DNA from 4 places in the Rothia sp. HMSC069C01 genome. Region 1 is predicted to be linked to each of the others. Evidence: riboswitches for the same ligand, from Rfam matches in the RefSeq annotation. Region 1 holds a riboswitch; each other region holds the start of a gene.
What was found. A riboswitch is a leader RNA that binds a small molecule or an ion and turns the genes downstream of it on or off. The one in region 1 is predicted to bind S-adenosylmethionine.

Region 2: it holds a riboswitch for S-adenosylmethionine, as region 1 does, so the genes downstream of both, HMPREF2981_RS02410 (nuclease PIN) here and HMPREF2981_RS05205 (LLM class flavin-dependent oxidoreductase) in region 1, are expected to answer to the same signal.
Region 3: it holds a riboswitch for S-adenosylmethionine, as region 1 does, so the genes downstream of both, HMPREF2981_RS00275 (bifunctional o-acetylhomoserine/o-acetylserine sulfhydrylase) here and HMPREF2981_RS05205 (LLM class flavin-dependent oxidoreductase) in region 1, are expected to answer to the same signal.
Region 4: it holds a riboswitch for S-adenosylmethionine, as region 1 does, so the genes downstream of both, HMPREF2981_RS04590 (methylenetetrahydrofolate reductase) here and HMPREF2981_RS05205 (LLM class flavin-dependent oxidoreductase) in region 1, are expected to answer to the same signal.

The regions. Positions count from the first base shown of each region.
Region 1 is NZ_KV817391.1:131,427-135,578, reverse strand. It holds gene HMPREF2981_RS05215 (C4-dicarboxylate ABC transporter substrate-binding protein) at 1-656, shown strand, start outside; gene HMPREF2981_RS05210 (zinc-dependent metalloprotease family protein) at 990-2,207, shown strand; SAM riboswitch class IV at 2,435-2,544, shown strand; gene HMPREF2981_RS05205 (LLM class flavin-dependent oxidoreductase) at 2,650-4,077, shown strand.
Region 2 is NZ_KV817381.1:76,063-80,214, reverse strand. It holds gene HMPREF2981_RS02420 (cell division protein PerM) at 1-1,805, opposite strand, end outside; gene HMPREF2981_RS02415 (PIN domain-containing protein) at 2,057-2,491, opposite strand; gene HMPREF2981_RS02410 (nuclease PIN) at 2,496-2,774, opposite strand; SAM riboswitch class IV at 2,753-2,881, opposite strand; gene HMPREF2981_RS10850 (hypothetical protein) at 3,146-3,427, shown strand; gene HMPREF2981_RS02400 (hypothetical protein) at 3,518-3,841, shown strand; gene HMPREF2981_RS02395 (hypothetical protein) at 3,864-4,152, shown strand, end outside.
Region 3 is NZ_KV817375.1:64,372-68,523, reverse strand. It holds gene HMPREF2981_RS00280 (homoserine O-acetyltransferase MetX) at 1-340, opposite strand, end outside; gene HMPREF2981_RS00275 (bifunctional o-acetylhomoserine/o-acetylserine sulfhydrylase) at 436-1,782, opposite strand; SAM riboswitch class IV at 1,892-2,005, opposite strand; gene HMPREF2981_RS00265 (ABC transporter ATP-binding protein) at 2,586-3,587, shown strand; gene HMPREF2981_RS00260 (ABC transporter permease) at 3,584-4,152, shown strand, end outside.
Region 4 is NZ_KV817389.1:35,520-39,671, reverse strand. It holds gene HMPREF2981_RS04600 (sugar porter family MFS transporter) at 1-450, opposite strand, end outside; gene HMPREF2981_RS04595 (aldo/keto reductase) at 571-1,572, opposite strand; SAM riboswitch class I at 1,886-1,994, shown strand; gene HMPREF2981_RS04590 (methylenetetrahydrofolate reductase) at 2,072-2,983, shown strand; gene metE (5-methyltetrahydropteroyltriglutamate--homocysteine S-methyltransferase) at 3,027-4,152, shown strand, end outside.

The DNA of each region.
Region 1 (4,152 bases):
TCGACTACATGATCTGGGGCGATTACTATGTGGATAATAAAACCGGAAATCGAATCTCATCAGGAGTAGGGCTTATAAGCTCTCCCGGTTTCATGGTGACCGTTGGGAAAACCTATTGGGAAGGAGCCAACAGCGATATTCGCGTGGGCACTTTTATCCACGAGCTGGGGCATAACCTCAACCTGAAGCACGGCGGTACTGACGATTTCAACGGCAAGCCTCAGTACTACAGCGTGATGAATTACAACTATCAGCTCACTGGCATTCCCAAGGCGGACGGAACCCGATACTTCGGATACCTGCAGCAGGATATGCCAACCCTTAACGAATGGGCACTGAACGAGCGCGACGGCTTTGGCCCCCAAGCGGGCGAATACCTGTATACGCACAAAGATAAAAATGGGAAAGACGTTACTCAGCCCGCAAATCAACCCATCGATTTCAACCGGAACGGCGTTATTGATAATTCTCCGGTCTCGGTAGATCTCAATGGCGATGGGATACTAAAGGAGCTAACTGCTCTCAGTGATCTGAAGAAGCTCAACTTTGATATGACGCCTACTCAGGCTGGAGCTGGCGGTCCTGTGGCTCAGCCTGAAGCGGAAGAAAACCCGGTCACTGCGGATGACGCCCGCAACCTGGGCCTTATTCCCTAAATCATTCGGCGTTCTTCCCAAAACGGGGGCGAAGAGGTGTAGCTGCTGAGGGATGTTATTCCGAGCGTGCGAGGACATACATAACGTTCTGAAGCTGGCGAGGCAACGAGCCAGATGAAACACGCCCTCGCTGCACCTCTTCGTTCCCGGGCTTTACCCCGCACAACCGTTCATATACTACTCTCTTGCTCAGACGGCATCGTGATGCCATCTAAAATGCACTCGCATCCGAGAACCCGCAACATCGCAGGTTCTCGCCGATGACTATCGCTCACTTCACTCTCTATGTAAGATTCCCTCTCACTCAACACATGACACTAAGGAATATCTCTCATGAAATTACGTACTATAGTGCGCCTGATGCTGGCATTCGTCAGCCTGGTGCTTGTTGTTCCTCTGAATTCTCTGCCCGTTTCTGCGGTGGAAGCGAAGCCCGCTCAGCCTGCACCCGCGCAGAACCAGAATATAGATCTCGTTCAGAGCCCCAACTCGGGTGATCGCGACGGCGATCATATTCCCGACGAGCTGGAAAGAGACGGGTACGATATCAACAACGATGGCATACCAGAGATCGATTTCCCTAAGATGGGCGCGGATCCCAACCATAAAGACATTTTTGTCGAGATGGATTATATGCCCGGTGAGCTTGCCAGTGAGGAAGAGCTGGATCGAATCGTGCAATCTTTCGCGGATATAAATATCAGCAATCCCGACGGCAGAACGGGTATTAATCTGCACTTGGATGCCGGTGCCGCCCGGGGACCTAAGTACAACTTGGGAGGAGGCGAACAGGTCAAGTGGCAAGTGCTCAGCGACGATATAGGTAACAACGCTGGGAACTGGGCCAGGTTTAAAGCTTCTCATTTTAATCAGCGTCGTGATGGACTCTTTCATTATATGGTTTGGGGCGACTACTACGTGCAACAACAAAATGGGGAGAGCGGCTCATCAGGATTGGGACAATTGGGAGGTCGTGATTTCATGGTGACTGTGGGGAAGACACACTGGAATAACAATAAAGGTAATATGAGCGATATTCGCGTGGGTACTTTTATTCACGAGCTGGGGCATAACCTCGGCCTGCAGCACGGTGGTGATGCCGATGAGAAAGGCGAAAAAGGTAAACCACAGTACTTCAGCGTTATGAATTACAACTATCAGCTTACCGGTGTGCCCAAGGCGGATGGAACCAAATATTTCGGATACCTGCAGCAAGATATGCCGACCCTTAAAGAATGGGCCTTGGACGAACGCAAAGGCTTTGGTCCCCAAGCGCGTGGGTACATGTATCGGCCCAATTCAGAGGCCGTACTGAGACCAGCAGATGGACCTGTCGATCTCAACGGTAATGGCGAAATCGACCATGGAATCTATGCTCTTGATCTTAACCGTGACGGAATGAAAGGCTGGCTGACGGCACCAAGCGACCTGAAAAAATTGAGCTTTGGAGCTGTGTTTGGACGAGGTGCTGACGAGACTATCCCTGAGCCCAAGGTGGAAATAAACCCCATCACTGCGGATGACGCCCGCGAATTGGATCTCATTTCCTGAATAATTTGACGCTTTTCCTAAAATGGGAGCGAAGAATGGCAGCGGGAGCGTTAAACACGCTCCCGCTGCAAATTATTGCTCCCGAATTTTGCCGTCGCATTCGAAAGAACACTGCTGTCCGCCGGGCGACGTACGCGGCCCTTAATATTACGGGCGACAGTCACAAACATTAATATTCGTCATAATATCGCACCAACCACGACACCCCTTATACACTCAAAATCAAGGATTATGAGTCCCGGCGTAAAGCTCTGGCTAGCCGGGCGGCAACCCTCTCCCGTAGCGGGGTGCTCCAGATGATGATCTGGCTTCAAGGGACACGAAGCAAGTACGGCGCGAATGCGCCACCTGCACAACTTGGAACACCAAGAAGGCCACCACCTATAAAGGAGGCGGCGCGCGGGGTGCAGGAACACCCTAACATTCGCGAAAGGATACGTAGATGGCTGAGCAGAAGAAGCGCATCGCAGTTAACGCATTCGACATGACCTGTGTGGGTCACCAGAGCTTCGACCTCTGGCGCCACCCCCGCTCCCGTGCTACCGAGTACAACACCATCAAATACTGGACTGACCTGGCACAGATCCTTGAGAAGGGCTTCTTCGACGGCGTATTCCTAGCCGATGTTGTGGGCATCTACGATATTTACAAGAACTCCGCCGCGCCCGCTATCGAAGGCGGCGCTCAGGTGCCCGTGAACGATCCGTTCATGCAGATCTCCGCAATGGCCGCCGTAACCGAGCACCTGGGCTTCGGTGTGACCTCAGCCGTCACCTACGAGCAGCCTTACACGCTCGCACGCAAGTACGCTTCTCTCGACCACCTCACTAACGGGCGTGTGGGCTTCAATGTGGTGACCTCATACCTGCCTTCCGCAGCCGAATGTCAGGGCCTCGAAACCCAGATTGAGCACGACACCCGATACGAACTCGCCGAAGAGTTCCTGGATGTCTGCTACAAGCTCTGGGAAGGCTCCTGGGAAGACGGCGCGGTCGTCAAAGACCGCGAGAAGGGTATCTACGCCGACCCCGCCAAGGTGCACCCGATTCAGCACAAGGGTAAGTACTTCAGCGTGCCTGGTGCGGGTCTGACCGAGCCCAGCCCCCAACGCACCCCCGTGATTTTCCAGGCGGGCGCATCCAGCCGCGGGCAGAAGTTCTCGGGCAAGCATGCCGAAGTTGTGTTTATCGGTGCGCTGCGCCCCGATTTGACCCGCATTATTACCGACCGTATCCGTGACCGCGCCGAAGAGAACGGCCGCGGCCGCGACGAAATCAAGGTTTTCGCGATGCTCTCCATTATTGTGGACGAGACCGAAGAGAAGGCGAAGGCAAAGTACGAAGAGTACCGCAAGTACGTGAACCTGGAATCTTCGCAGGCCATTATCGGCGGCTGGTCCGGCGTGGATCTTTCGCAGTTCGACGAGGACGAGGTACTCAACTATGTGAAGACCGAGTCGATTCAGTCTTTCCTCACTCCCTTCACCCTGCAGTCCAAGGATAAGCAGTGGACGCGTAAGGATATTGCCGAGCACTGCACTATCGGCGGTATGGGCGAGGTTATTGTGGGCGACCCGCAGCAGGTGGCCGATGAACTAGAACGCTGGATTGATGAAGGCGGACTGGACGGTATTAACCTGGCATACCACGTTTCACCCGGCTCCTTCGAGGACTTCATCGAGTTCGTGGTTCCTGAGCTGCAAAAGCGTGGGCGCTACCGCACCTCCTATGAGGGTGAGACCCTGCGCGAAAGCCTGTTCGGCAAGGGCCAGACTAAGGTCGCAGACTCCCACCCGGCCGCGAAGTACCGCGGCGCCTACGTGGGTAAGCCCTCCACAGCAGACACCCCGGCACGCGCGATCGCGAACTAACCAACTCTGCCTCAGAGTTTCCTCCGCAATATATTGAAAACAGTGCAGAACCCGCCTCTCTCCGGTTTGACTGCC
Region 2 (4,152 bases), on a different contig from region 1:
TCCCGCTCGCCCTTAGTATCACCGCCATTACCGGAGGTTTCGGGGCGCGGAACACGGTTAAAGACCGGCTTCCCCGGGGCTTTCTCACGCTTGCCGGGCTTGACCGTGCGCGGCGCATCCTCGGTACCCCCACCGGATTTCTCAGAGGTATCAAGTTCCACGGTGGGTTCATCCGCTCCCGTCAGCTCGATGGTTTGTTCGTCAGATGCCGTATCCTTCGAGTCTGCAGCTTCGGCAGAACTATCTTCACGCAAGGATTCTTGCTCCGTTTTGATACCTAAACTATGCGCTCGCTGCGCTTCTTCCTGTTCGGCAAATTTATTGAGTTCTGCACGGCGGGCGTGCACCTGTTTGACGCGTTCACGCCGCTGCTGAGCCCGCTCACGCGCCTGCTCTTCACGTTCTTGTACCTCGCGTTCCTGCTCATCGTTCCTGAGCTGTTCACGCTCTGCCCGCGCCGCGCGGCGCTGCTGCAGCATCTCGCTCATGCGACTGCCCAGGTTGGGACGTTCATCGGCAAAACGCGGCAGCTCACGACTGCTGTCGGGCAGAAGCACATGGCACAGCAGGTTACCCAACGCGGTACCCGCGCCCAAAGTTATTGCGGTCGCCACGGCGAAAGCTGCGGGCGATGCGCCTACCTCAGTAAAACGCCCCACGCCTAACGATCCGCTGGATATCCAACCCAAAATATAAGCCCATACGCCACAGAGCACACCCACCAGCGAACCCAACACGAGCGAAGAAAGCGGCAGCGCAATCACCCGGTAACGTACCTTCATGGTGATCCACTCGTCCACGTGGTCTTCACCTTCACGCAAGAACCACCAACCGGCAACGGCCCCGGCGCCCAGCGAAACCGCCAGGCTCGCATACCCTATCCAGCCCAGGCTCTCAGGGATAGCGCCCAGCACCGGAAAGAGCGGAAGATCGCCCATCGTCGTCTGCGACCAGCCCACATGCGTGTCAACACCGAACGCGAACCCGGCGCCGGTAGTCCACGACATCGCGTAGATCACCAAGTTCGGAAGGTAACCCAGCTGCAGCAGGGTCACCGCGAGCGCCCCCACCGGCCCGGCGTGAAGTTCCTGGTAGATTGTTGCGATTTGCGACCAGCGCATCATCATGGCGATCACCAGCACCAGAGCACCGCCCATAATGAGCGAGAAAATCGCCACCATGGAGGCACGCACAATCGACCACACATAAGAACTCGCCCACCGCGAGTACTGGCTCATCTGCGAAATCTGTTCAGCGGTGTTCACGCCCACCATACGGGCAAGCGAACGCGATTCATAGTAGCCGCCCCAGATCAACCCGACCAGCACCACGATCTGCGGAATCAACGCCGCACCAACAATACCCAGCAGATGCCGTTCGGTACTCGCCCACGCAAAGGCGACGGCAGCAAAAATACCATAGGCAGCGCACCCTAATAGTACGGGCTTGAAGAATTCCCCCTCATAGGATGCGCGCGCCAGTTTTCGCCCAGACCTAAAGCATAAGAGCACCGGAATAATACTCAGCCCCATGGGCACCAGCGTGAGCATGCCGTGCGGCAGGATAATACCGAACGCATTCGGAATATTCAGCGGCACACCGTGCATGAGCAGCCACAGGTGGGAGGCAAGAGTTGCGAGTGCGGGAAAATCCATGCGGTTAAAACCGTTGGTAAACCACACCGCCATGAGCAGAACGAGCACAAGCCCGAAAGAAAGCGCGGCGGTAAAAACTAATTCAACGATGCCCTGCAGCCAGAGTGGCATAGGGGCAGAATACCGGGATGTAGAAGAGCTACTTTTCATCGTTCTTCCATCATGCCATGAAACCTGCCAGCGCGTGCGAGCCTGCTGGGCTTTCGGGGAAATAGTTCCGGTTAAATGGCGGCTAACCTTCGTTAACCGCTCACCGTGAACATAGGGGTTACACGAACGTTACTGATGCGCTCTCACCGATGCGGCAGCGCGTACAGCTAACTGTGCCGAGCATTTCTCACGGCTTTCTCGAACACGCAGGTACTTCCCCGGCGCTTACGGTGAAAATACTGTGCGGAAGATTAGTCTTCAATCCACGGATTCACCGCGGGTACGCCCCAGGACCGGTACACCTCAGCCTTTGAAGAAACAATTTCGAGGTTATGAGCTTGGGCGCTCGCCGCCATCAGACCTTCGAGGGCGGCGGTGGGCAGGGGCTCGGCATCTTTACGTCCGTGACTGTGGGTGCCGCGCGGGGCGCTGCGTCCCGCCCATTCGAGGCTTACGCGCGCATCCACGTTGATGATATGGTCGGCGAATCTGTCGAGAAGTTCGGCAATCCATCGGTCGGTCTCTGGGTAGGGGTAGAGTCCTTTGAGTTCGCCCACGCTCAGCACCGAAATGTAGAGGTGTTTATAGGCGCGGCGGCGCAGAAAGGCAACAACTTTGGGATCTGGTGTGGCTTTGCGGATCTCGGCGAGAACATCCGAGTCGAGAAGCAGTCCTGAGGCGCTCATACCCCTATGCTACGCGCAAACCGGCATATTCGACGGCAGGAATACCCTCGGGGTTGGGAAGAAGCAGAAAATTGAGGAATTCGTCGCGCTTAGAAGAAATACGTGCGTAATCCTGAATGCTTACTGCCTGGTAACCGCCGCGTGCGGGCACGGATGCGGCACGCAGATTTTCCTGATAAGAGCGTGCAGGAGTAAGGGGGGATGCTGGAGATGAAGAGCTGTTGTACATTGACAACCATGCGCCGAATGCGCGTTCCTTTCGCGTTGCTCTTGCCTGTACCAAGTGCCACCTGAGGCGGCGAATACAAACCGCTTCGTCATCCGAGCCACCCGTGAACATGGGGTTGGCGTTCGACCATAGTCGGAGCTTATCAGTCGAAACTCTTGAAGCTGAATCCAGGTTACAACAGCTTTCAGGAATCTGTAAACGTGCGAACCCGTCAAATTCTTGTGATTTACATAACGTGATTATGGGTGCGTATCTGTATATAACCGCCTTATGGCGGCGTAGTGTGAAGTTTTGGACATTCAGGACAGGCCTACACATTCGAGAAAAATCACGGCACACTGGGTAATGTACAGAAATTTATCTTGCCTCTGATATATCACCATGTCACGCCCACTTTACGCTTCCGGAAAGAAAGAGTGATAACTGTGAAAAAGACTGTACAGATCATGGGGATAGTGGCCGCAATTTTTCTGATCATTGGGTTTGGCTTGTTCATCCTGGCCGGTTGGGGCTCACTCGTGGAATACCACGCCTTCGAATGGAGGGGTGTCGATCCCGCAGGAGCAAGTCCCCTCGTCATGGCGACTAACGACCTGAGCATTCTGTGCGCAGCTATCGGTCTCATCTTTGGTATAACCGCCATAGTTTTAAACGCTGTCAAGGGTTCTCAAGAGGTACGACAAACCCAAAAGAGCCAGCTCAACTGATTATTCTCGATCGATGATTATCAAAGACCAGGCTGAATGCTGAAGAACGTCCATTAGCCCGCAACAAGTTTCCGTTTCCGAGGGGTGGGTATGAAAATAGTACGCGTGGTTGGCATATTAGCTGCCATCTTTCTGGTTCTTGGTGCTGCACTATTTATTCTAGGAAGCTGGGGTTCACTCGTGGAGTATCATGCCCTCGAGTGGAGGGGTGTACAGCATAAAGGAGCGAGTCCTCTCACTCGATCAACTCTCACGATAAGTCTCTGGATTCTCGGTACTGGTCTTTTCGCTGGGCTTATCGTCCTGATTCCGCTCTTCACCACGGCGATCAGGAACTCCCGCAAGACGCACAAAAAGCATCCTAAACAGGCTCAAGACCTCTTGGAAGAAGGTCAGAACCAGGTTGATTCATAGAGCCAGTATCTAAGGAGCGCCCATGAAAAAAGCTATCTACATAGTTGGAGCAACAACTGCGGTGGTCTTCTTTTGTGGCATAGTCCTGTTTATTTTAGGAGAATGGGGCGCTCTCGTGGAGTATCACGCCTCTGAATGGAGGGGTATTCAATTCGAGGGAGCTAGTCCGCTCACACGCGCAACTTTGAATATAAGTTTCCGACTCTTAGGTATCGGTTTTCTCGCCGGGCTCTTCACCTTTATTCTGCTCTTCACCACGGCGATCAGGAACTCCCGCAAGACGCACAAAAAGCATCCTAAACAGGCTCAAG
Region 3 (4,152 bases), on a different contig from region 1:
CGATCACAAAATATTTGGTGGTATCGACCACCGCGCCCGGCCCCACGATACCTTCCCACCAACCATCACTTTCGACCGCACGGATACTGGGTGCAGGCATATCTGATGTGGGAATCCCGCGCGAAACATGGGTGTCGCCGGTGAGGGCGTGCAGAATAAGAATCGCGTTGTCCCCAGCTTCGTTAAGAGTCCCCCACGTCTCGTAGCTAATGTTTACCTGTGGAAGCACGGTACCGTTTTCGAGGGTGAAATCACCGATCGCCATCTGCCGCAGGTACCCCTGAGCGCTGGGATACTGCAGTTGCGACAGATAGGTGGCGTGTACGGTATTTTCCGTCATGTTTTCTCCTGGGTAACCGGTAGTTGGTAATGGCAGGCGAGAAACCGATACCGCGACCGGGCACTTACTGTGCAGCCCGGTCGCGGCGGTGCAGGTTAGGCGTTCAGAGTCGCAAAGCCCAGTTCAAGATCTGCAATAATATCGTCAATATTTTCGATCCCTACGGCGAGGCGCACAAAGTTTTTGCTCACCCCAATTGCCTCTAGCTCTTCCTCGGAAAGCTGCGAGTGGGTGGTGGATGCGGGATGAATCACGAGCGAGCGTACATCGCCGATATTCGCTACATTGGAGTGCAGCTGCAGGGCGTCCACAAAGGTGCGGGTCTGTTCCAGGTCGGCGTCTTTAAGGGTAAATCCTACGACGGCGCCCGGTCCCTTCGGCAGGTATTTTTGGGCTCGCTCGTACCAGGGCGAGGAAGGCAGACCGGCCCAGATCACCTGATCGACCAGCGGATGCTCCTCCAACCAGTTTGCGACCTTGGTCGCGTTCTCGATATGGCGTTCGATGCGCAGGGAAAGAGTCTCCAGACCGATACCAATGTTGAAGGCGTTGGTTGGAGAGATCGCCGCCCCGGTGTCGCGCAGAAGCGAAACTCGCGCCTTGAGAATATAGGAAAGGTTCGCACCAAAAGCGGAGTCTTTGCCCAAGTCACGGGCATAAACTAGACCGTGGTAACCGGGGGCAGGTTCGTTGAACTTGGGGAACTTTTCGGGATTGGCTCCGTAGTCAAAATTCCCGGAGTCCACGATAACGCCGCCGATTGAGGTGCCGTGCCCACCCAGATATTTTGTGGCGGAATGGATTACCACATCCGCACCAAATTCGATGGGGCGCACAAGGTAAGGGGTGGGAACAGTGTTATCGACGATTAGGGGAACGCCATTGTCGTGAGCGATCTGGGCGATAGGCTCGATGTCGAGTACATCGTTACGGGGGTTAGGTACGGTTTCTCCGTAGAAGAGTTTCGTGTTGGGGCGAACCGCATCGCGCCATTGCTGCAGGTCGTCCGGGTTCTCAACAAACGTAGTTTCAACGCCGAGGTCGGCAAGCGTATATTTCAGTAGATTGTAGGTTCCTCCGTAGATCGAGGGGGAAGCCACGATATGGTCGCCCGCGCCCGCAATATTAAGAATCGCATAAGTAATAGCCGCTTGACCTGAGGCCAGCAAAAGCGCGCCCACTCCCCCTTCAAGGGATGCGATACGGTTTTCGATAACCTCTTGGGTGGGGTTGTTCAGACGGGTATAGATAGGCCCAAGCTCGGCTAGAGCAAAACGGTTAGCGGCCTGTTCTGCGTTCTCAAAGACGAACGAGGTGGTCTGGTAGATAGGTAACGCCCGAGCTCCCGTTGCAGCATCCGGTGCCTGCCCCGCGTGAATCTGGCGGGTTTCAAATTTCCAACCGGCGGGGTTGGCGGGAGTCGGGACTGTAGTGTTGCTCATGCGAAGCTCCTTGTGATAGTTCAGGGGGCCGCATGCCGATTTCGGTACAGAGTTCTTGGGTTTTCTTCTCTGCAAACGAAAAAACGATGTACCAGAATCGGGCACATCGGTCCCGCGCTTGCGTTGTACTTTGTGTTCAACGCCTGGTCCTCACCCAGGGCACCCCACCGCGGAGGAGGGTTGCCGGCCAGCTAGCTGGGGCTTATCACTGGCTCTCATGACCTGCATCTAGAGTTTCATAGGAAGCGCACATGGTCAAGCGGGATGCGTGTTTTCGGCGCATTGTTGCAAAGATGACGTTTTATGAACTGTTTTCGCGACAGCCTATTGTTTGGGAGAAACACCAATACTTATGCGCTTGTGACCGTGCCTATGTTGTACCCGAACCGCTAAAGCCATATGATCTGCCGTTAGCCGTCGCTAAATTACCATCAGTGTAGGCAATCGTGAGCCATGCTACACTGATGGAAACCTTGAATCTAGGAGTGATGAGGTATGACCTCCCGCTAAAGTCGCACCGGCTCGCGGAATGCCCGCCCAGATGGTGGGCTCTAAAAATTTTAGAAATAACCCTGCTTTGGTTCGATACATTTCAGAAGCGCATAGTGAGCGCTTGGGACACCAAAGTTCTGAGGGTTTTATTGTTATACCTTCCGCATCTGCAGTCGGTGACTTGGGATTATTCAGGCACTAAGAAGTGCCTCTCTCACGACTATTCATCTCACCCGTCCCACATATTGCAGGCGTGCGAACACCATGCTCAAGAGGCTTCGGGTGACTAAGCACCGCAAGGTTTTATCACAATGTCTACAATTCTTGACGCGGCACAGCTATGCCGCACCTTTGGCAAAGGTGAACACGCTTTCACTGCTGTCGATAATGTTTCGCTTAGTATAAGCTCCGGCGAAATTCATGCTCTGCTCGGTCCCAACGGAGCGGGAAAAACAACAATTGTACAGATGTGCGCAACACTGTTGACTCCCACCAGCGGCGCCGTTCGCATCGACGGGGTGGATGCGCTTGCGCACCCCCAGCGTGCGCGCGCATCCCTAGGGCTTGTACTCGGCGGGGATACCGGGTTCTATCCGCGAGCATCCGCCCGCGATAATCTTCTCTTCTTCGCCGACCTTGCCGGGGTTAGCGCGCGCAAACGCCGTACCCAGGTGGCGAGCGCTTTGGAACGGGTCGATCTTGCAGATGTCGCCGCGAAGAAGGTACAAGAGTTTTCCCGCGGTATGAAACAACGTCTGCACATCGCACGGGCACTGCTGGGCGAGCCAAAACTGCTGCTTTTGGATGAGCCGACGAATGGGCTTGACCCAGATATTTCACTGACAATACGCCAGTTGATTCGTTCCCTCGCTGATGATGGCACCGCCATTTTACTCACGAGCCATCTGCTGGGCGAGATTGAGGAGTTAGCGCATCGGGTCACGGTCATCGGTGCCGGTCGCATGGCGGTTTCGGGCACAGTGGCGGATATTACCGCGCACGCCGGGATCTCCGCTACCACCGTGGGACGTGTGGGTGCGAATGCTGGAGCGGTACTTCAAGAACTTGCTCGGTCTTTGGGCGATGCGGGAACAATGTTACTGACCCCGCGCAGCAGCGAGTGGGAGATCACCGTGTACTGGAATGAACGTTCTGTTTCGGAAGGGTCGCACCCCTTCAGGACCGAACATGCAGAGGCTCTGCTGACCCGTATTCTCACTGAGCGTGAGGTTCAGATGCTCACACCGCTGTATACTCGCCCAGCCACCCTCGAAGAGGCATACCTGGCTATGGCGGAAGGACTGAAACGATGAACCGGCAACTTCGCCTAATGTCCTTTTCCCTGCGCCAATTTCTCACAGTTCCCTACTTCCTACAGTTACTGCTGCTGAGCACCTTTGGAGCAACGGCCCTGCAAGCACTCGCCGCCGGTGCCTGGCCAGTAGATGCGACCCTCGCCTGGACTCGCGCAGGCATTATCGGTACCTGGAACATGTGCATTGTTGCCGCCGGGATCCTCAACTTTGAGCGCTACCGGGGAACGTTCGTGTATCTGCTCAATGGTGCCGTGAACCCGCTGCGGGCGCTCGCAGCGGTGGTCTCAACTGCCTCCATTTTTGGGCTTGCCGCCCTGCCATTGGCCTGGGCTTTCTGGGCGCTGTGCACCTTCTCGGTAGATTTTACGGACTTTGCTCAGGTGGGTGCACGCTATCTGGTGGGTCTTCCGCTGCTGTGGATCTCGTGTCTGGCGGTGACCTTCGTGATTGCAGGGTTCTTTGTGGCGACCCCGAACGCTATCGCCTATGAGGAGCTGCTGCTTGTGCCGGTTTTCGTGGCTTCCGGGGTGCTTTTTACCGAGAGTTCCGCGCCTGCATGGCT
Region 4 (4,152 bases), on a different contig from region 1:
TTCGGCGAGGAATACAGGAACGACCGCGGATGCGCCTCCCACGGCGAGCCCGAGCATCGTGCGGCCCATCAACAGTACAGCAATGCTGGGGGTGAAGACGCATGCGAGCGCGCCCGCGATGAAGAGGATTGAGAGTCCGATGATGGTTTTGCGTCGCCCGATGGCATCTGAGATGCGCCCGGTGACCATGGCTCCGAGGGCGGCGGCGAAGGCGAGGGAGCCTGTGACCCAGCCTTGAATGGTGTTGTCCATGCCGAGTTCGCGGCTCATGGGGTCGAGGGCACCGTTGATAACGCCGGTGTCGTACCCGAAGAGGAGCCCGCCGAAGGTTGCCACCAGCGCGATAACGCCTAGGCGGCGTGTGTGTGTGCCCTGCCCGAGCGGGGGTAGTGCACTGGCGCGATTCGGCGGCTCGGTGGTAATGCTCATGCGGGTATTTTTGTCTTTCATGAGGGTCTTGTACGGCACAGGTTGAGATACCGCACAGTCTTTAAACACTTGCTGGCTTGGGTATATTCCCGATTAGTTATATTCCCATTTGGCTATATTTGCAGTGGCGAAGGAGAAGTGTCAGAAAAGCGCGATGCTTTCGGGCGCTGGGAAAATCTCGTTGAGCCGCGCCAGTTCGTCGTCGTTGAACCGCACACTTGCGGCCTGCGCGTTTGCGCGTACCTGGTCGGGGGTGGTTGCCCCGGCGATCACGCTGGCAACGGGAGCCTGCTGTTTGAGCCAAGAGATGGATGCTTGAACCTCAGAGATCCCCAGATCGGCACAAAATTCGTGGTAGGCATCGAGTTGTTCCCAATCGGCTTGCGCGAGTACCTGCGCTTTGGAGTGCGACAGGCGTGACCCTGCCGGGATGCTGTCGCGGCGGTATTTTCCGGTCAAAAGCCCGTTAGCGAGCGGGAAATACGGGAGAACCCCGAGCCCGAAGTGGCGGGCGGCGGGCAGAATTTCGAGTTCGGCGCGGCGATCCAGCAGGTTGTAGTGGTTTTCGGCGGCGATAAACCGCTCAGTGCCGAGTTCGCGGGCGAGGTGCTCGGCGTGGGCAAGCTGCCACCCCGCAAAGTTGGAGTGCCCCAGGTAACGCACCTTTCCGCTGGTCACGAGCGTGTCGAGCGCAGACAGGGTCTCTTCCAGCGGGGTGTTCGGGTCGGGGCTGTGGTAGAAATACAGGTCAATGTACTCGGTTCCCAGACGGCGCAGTGAACCTTCGACGGCACGCATAATGTATCGGCGTGAGCCGCGCGCATCCCAGTCGTTGCCGTTGAGGGTGCCGGTGGGAAGCCCAAATTTGGTGACGATGATCAGGTCATCGCGGTTGAGATTGAGTTCGCGCATCGCGGTACCGAACATGGTTTCTGACAGCCCGGGTTCGGCGCCGTATAGGTCGGCAATATCGAAGAAGCCGATGCCCGCCTCGACTGCGGCGGCGATCACGGCGTTGGTGCCTTCCTGAGTTTGAGTGGGGGTGCCGGGGCGTCCCAGGTTGTTGCAGCCGATACCGACAGAGGGCACGACCAGCCCGGAGTTACCCAGGCGTGCATATGCGGGAGATTCGATGCGTTCCATACATTTACTCTACCGTGTTTGACAGGACGTGGTCGCAACATGACGTTCGCGGCGCTCTGCGATTCTCCCGCGAGCAGATAGTTTTGTGACGAGCAGATAACATTCCGCTATCTGTTCGTCGACATATTATCTGCTCGCGGCTAAACTTACGACCAAATCAGGTGGAGGGTTCAATTCGCCGATCCGAACCGCCGCGAACCCGTATGACGTATTGTTTCGCCGCATCCCACAATATTAAGCGGTTATGACCGCTCGACGACATGTGCCGACATATTCTTGCTGACACCGCGCATCCTGCCTAAAATGGGAACGTTATCTATCCAGAGCGACCGAGAGATCTGGCTCTTAGACGTCGCAGCAACCTCGCCAGCCTCTACCCATTGGGTGGACGGACAAGGTGCTCCCGCCAGAACCGATAGAAGTGAATTCCCTTCGCGTCTTGCTAAGATTCGGCGTACCTTCGGGCACGCTTCTATCGGGTGAACACGGAGGAATGAAAATGACGACAGTTCACCCGGCTCTTTCTTACGAGCTGTATCCGCCACGGTCGCACGCAAGCTGCGATTCCCTGCTCAAAACCATTGCCGAGCTTGAGCAAACCAACCCAGATTACGTTTCCGTTACCTATTCGGGCGATGCGCAGCGCCGCCAAAAGACGCTGGCTCTGCTCGATCACCTTGTACATGAAACCTCGCTGAATCCGCTGGCGCATCTAATCTGCGTGGGGCATTCCGTGGCCGATTTGGAACGCTCGGTTCGTCTGATTCTGGGGCTTGGAGTACGCGGGTTTCTGGCGCTGCGCGGCGATATTCCACCCGAAAACACGCGCTCGCTTGAGCTGCCTTTTGCCCGCTACCTGGTGGAGCTGATTCGCAGGGTGGAGCGTGAGGATTTCGCGCATCTTGCCGCGGGGAAAGTGTCGATTGGGGTTGCGGCGTACCCGCATAAGCACCCCGAATCGTCCTCGCTTCTTCAAGACATTGAGATTCTGCTTTCAAAGCAGCGTGCCGGGGCGGATTTCGCCATCACCCAGGTTTTCTTTGAGACCGAGCGCTATTCGGGGCTGGTGGATGCTGCGCGCCTTGCCGGGGTGGAGATGCCCATTATTCCCGGTATTATGCCCGTTACCTCGCTGGCTCGGCTGACGAAGCTGTGCGAGCTTGCCGGGCTTGAAGTACCGCGCGAGCTGGCGCATCGCCTGGAAACCGCGAGCGATTCGCGCGAGCTGCACCGCATCGGCGTGGAACATGCACTCGACCAATGTCGCAAGGTGCTTGATGCTGGCGCCCCCGGCCTGCATTTCTTCACATTTAACGAGCATGAGGCTGTGCTGGACGTCCTCGAAGAACTCGACGTTCCGCGCTACTCGAACCGTTTCAAACTCCCCCTAAGCGATCTTCAATACCTCTAAACTCCCCTTTTTATTTGACACCCTCCCACAGTAAGGAACTAGGATGACCCACACCCCATTCCCCGCAGCAACCATCGTCGGTTACCCCCGCGTGGGCCGCTTCCGCGAGCTGAAGAAGGCACAGGAAGCGTTCTGGAAAGGCAAAATCACGCAGGATGAACTGCTCCAGGCGGCCGCAGATGTGCAGCGCACCTACTATGACCGTGTGATCGAGCGCGGTCTTAGCGCCACCGATTCGTCTATCCCGGCGACTTTCTCGTACTACGATCAGGTGCTCGATGCCGTGCGCCTTTTCACCCTCGTGCCCAAGCGTCTTGCCGACGCCAAGGATGCGCGCGGCCTGCTCGATCTGCCCGGGTACTTTGCTCTAGCACGCGGCACCGAGACGCTGCCTCCGCTGGAGATGACGAAATGGTTCGATACGAACTACCACTACCTGGTGCCCGAGATCGGTCCGGATACCGAGATCAAGCTGAATCTTGAGGCTATTGACGAGCAGCTTGAAGTCGCCAAGGAGCACGGGGTGACGGTGCGCCCGCAGCTGGTCGGCCCGCTCACCCTGCTTCTCGGGGCAAAAGCCGAACAGGGTTCGCCCGAAGGGTTCACACCGCTGGATCGCCTGGACGATTTCGTGAAAGCCTACCAGCAGGTGCTCGCCGAACTGGCGGCACGCGGCGTGCAGTGGGTGCAGCTCGACGAGCCCGGCCTGACCGTGGACCGCGACATTCCCAACGCCAAAATCGCCGAATTGACGCGTAAAACTTACACCGCGTTGGCAGCCGAAACGAACCGCCCCGCAATCCTGGTGACAAGCCCCTACGGCAACCTGCGCGAGAACCTGCCCGCACTGTTAGACACCGGTATTGAGGCGCTGCATCTCGATCTGGTTTCCACGCTCTACGATGCCGAGGCGCTGACCGCCTTCAAAGACTCCGGCATAACCCTGGTGGCAGGTGCCATTAACGGGCGCAATATTTGGCGCGCCGACTTGCGAGCGCTCCTGCACGCACTCCAGAACATTAACGGCGGTGCGGTGGCGGTCGCGTCCTCAACCTCGCTGCAGCATGTGCCGCACGATCTTGACCTTGAAGACCCCGCCGATGTGCCCGTAGACGGTCTGGCTTTTGCCGACCAGAAAGTCGCCGAGATCGTGACTCTTGCCCGCGGTC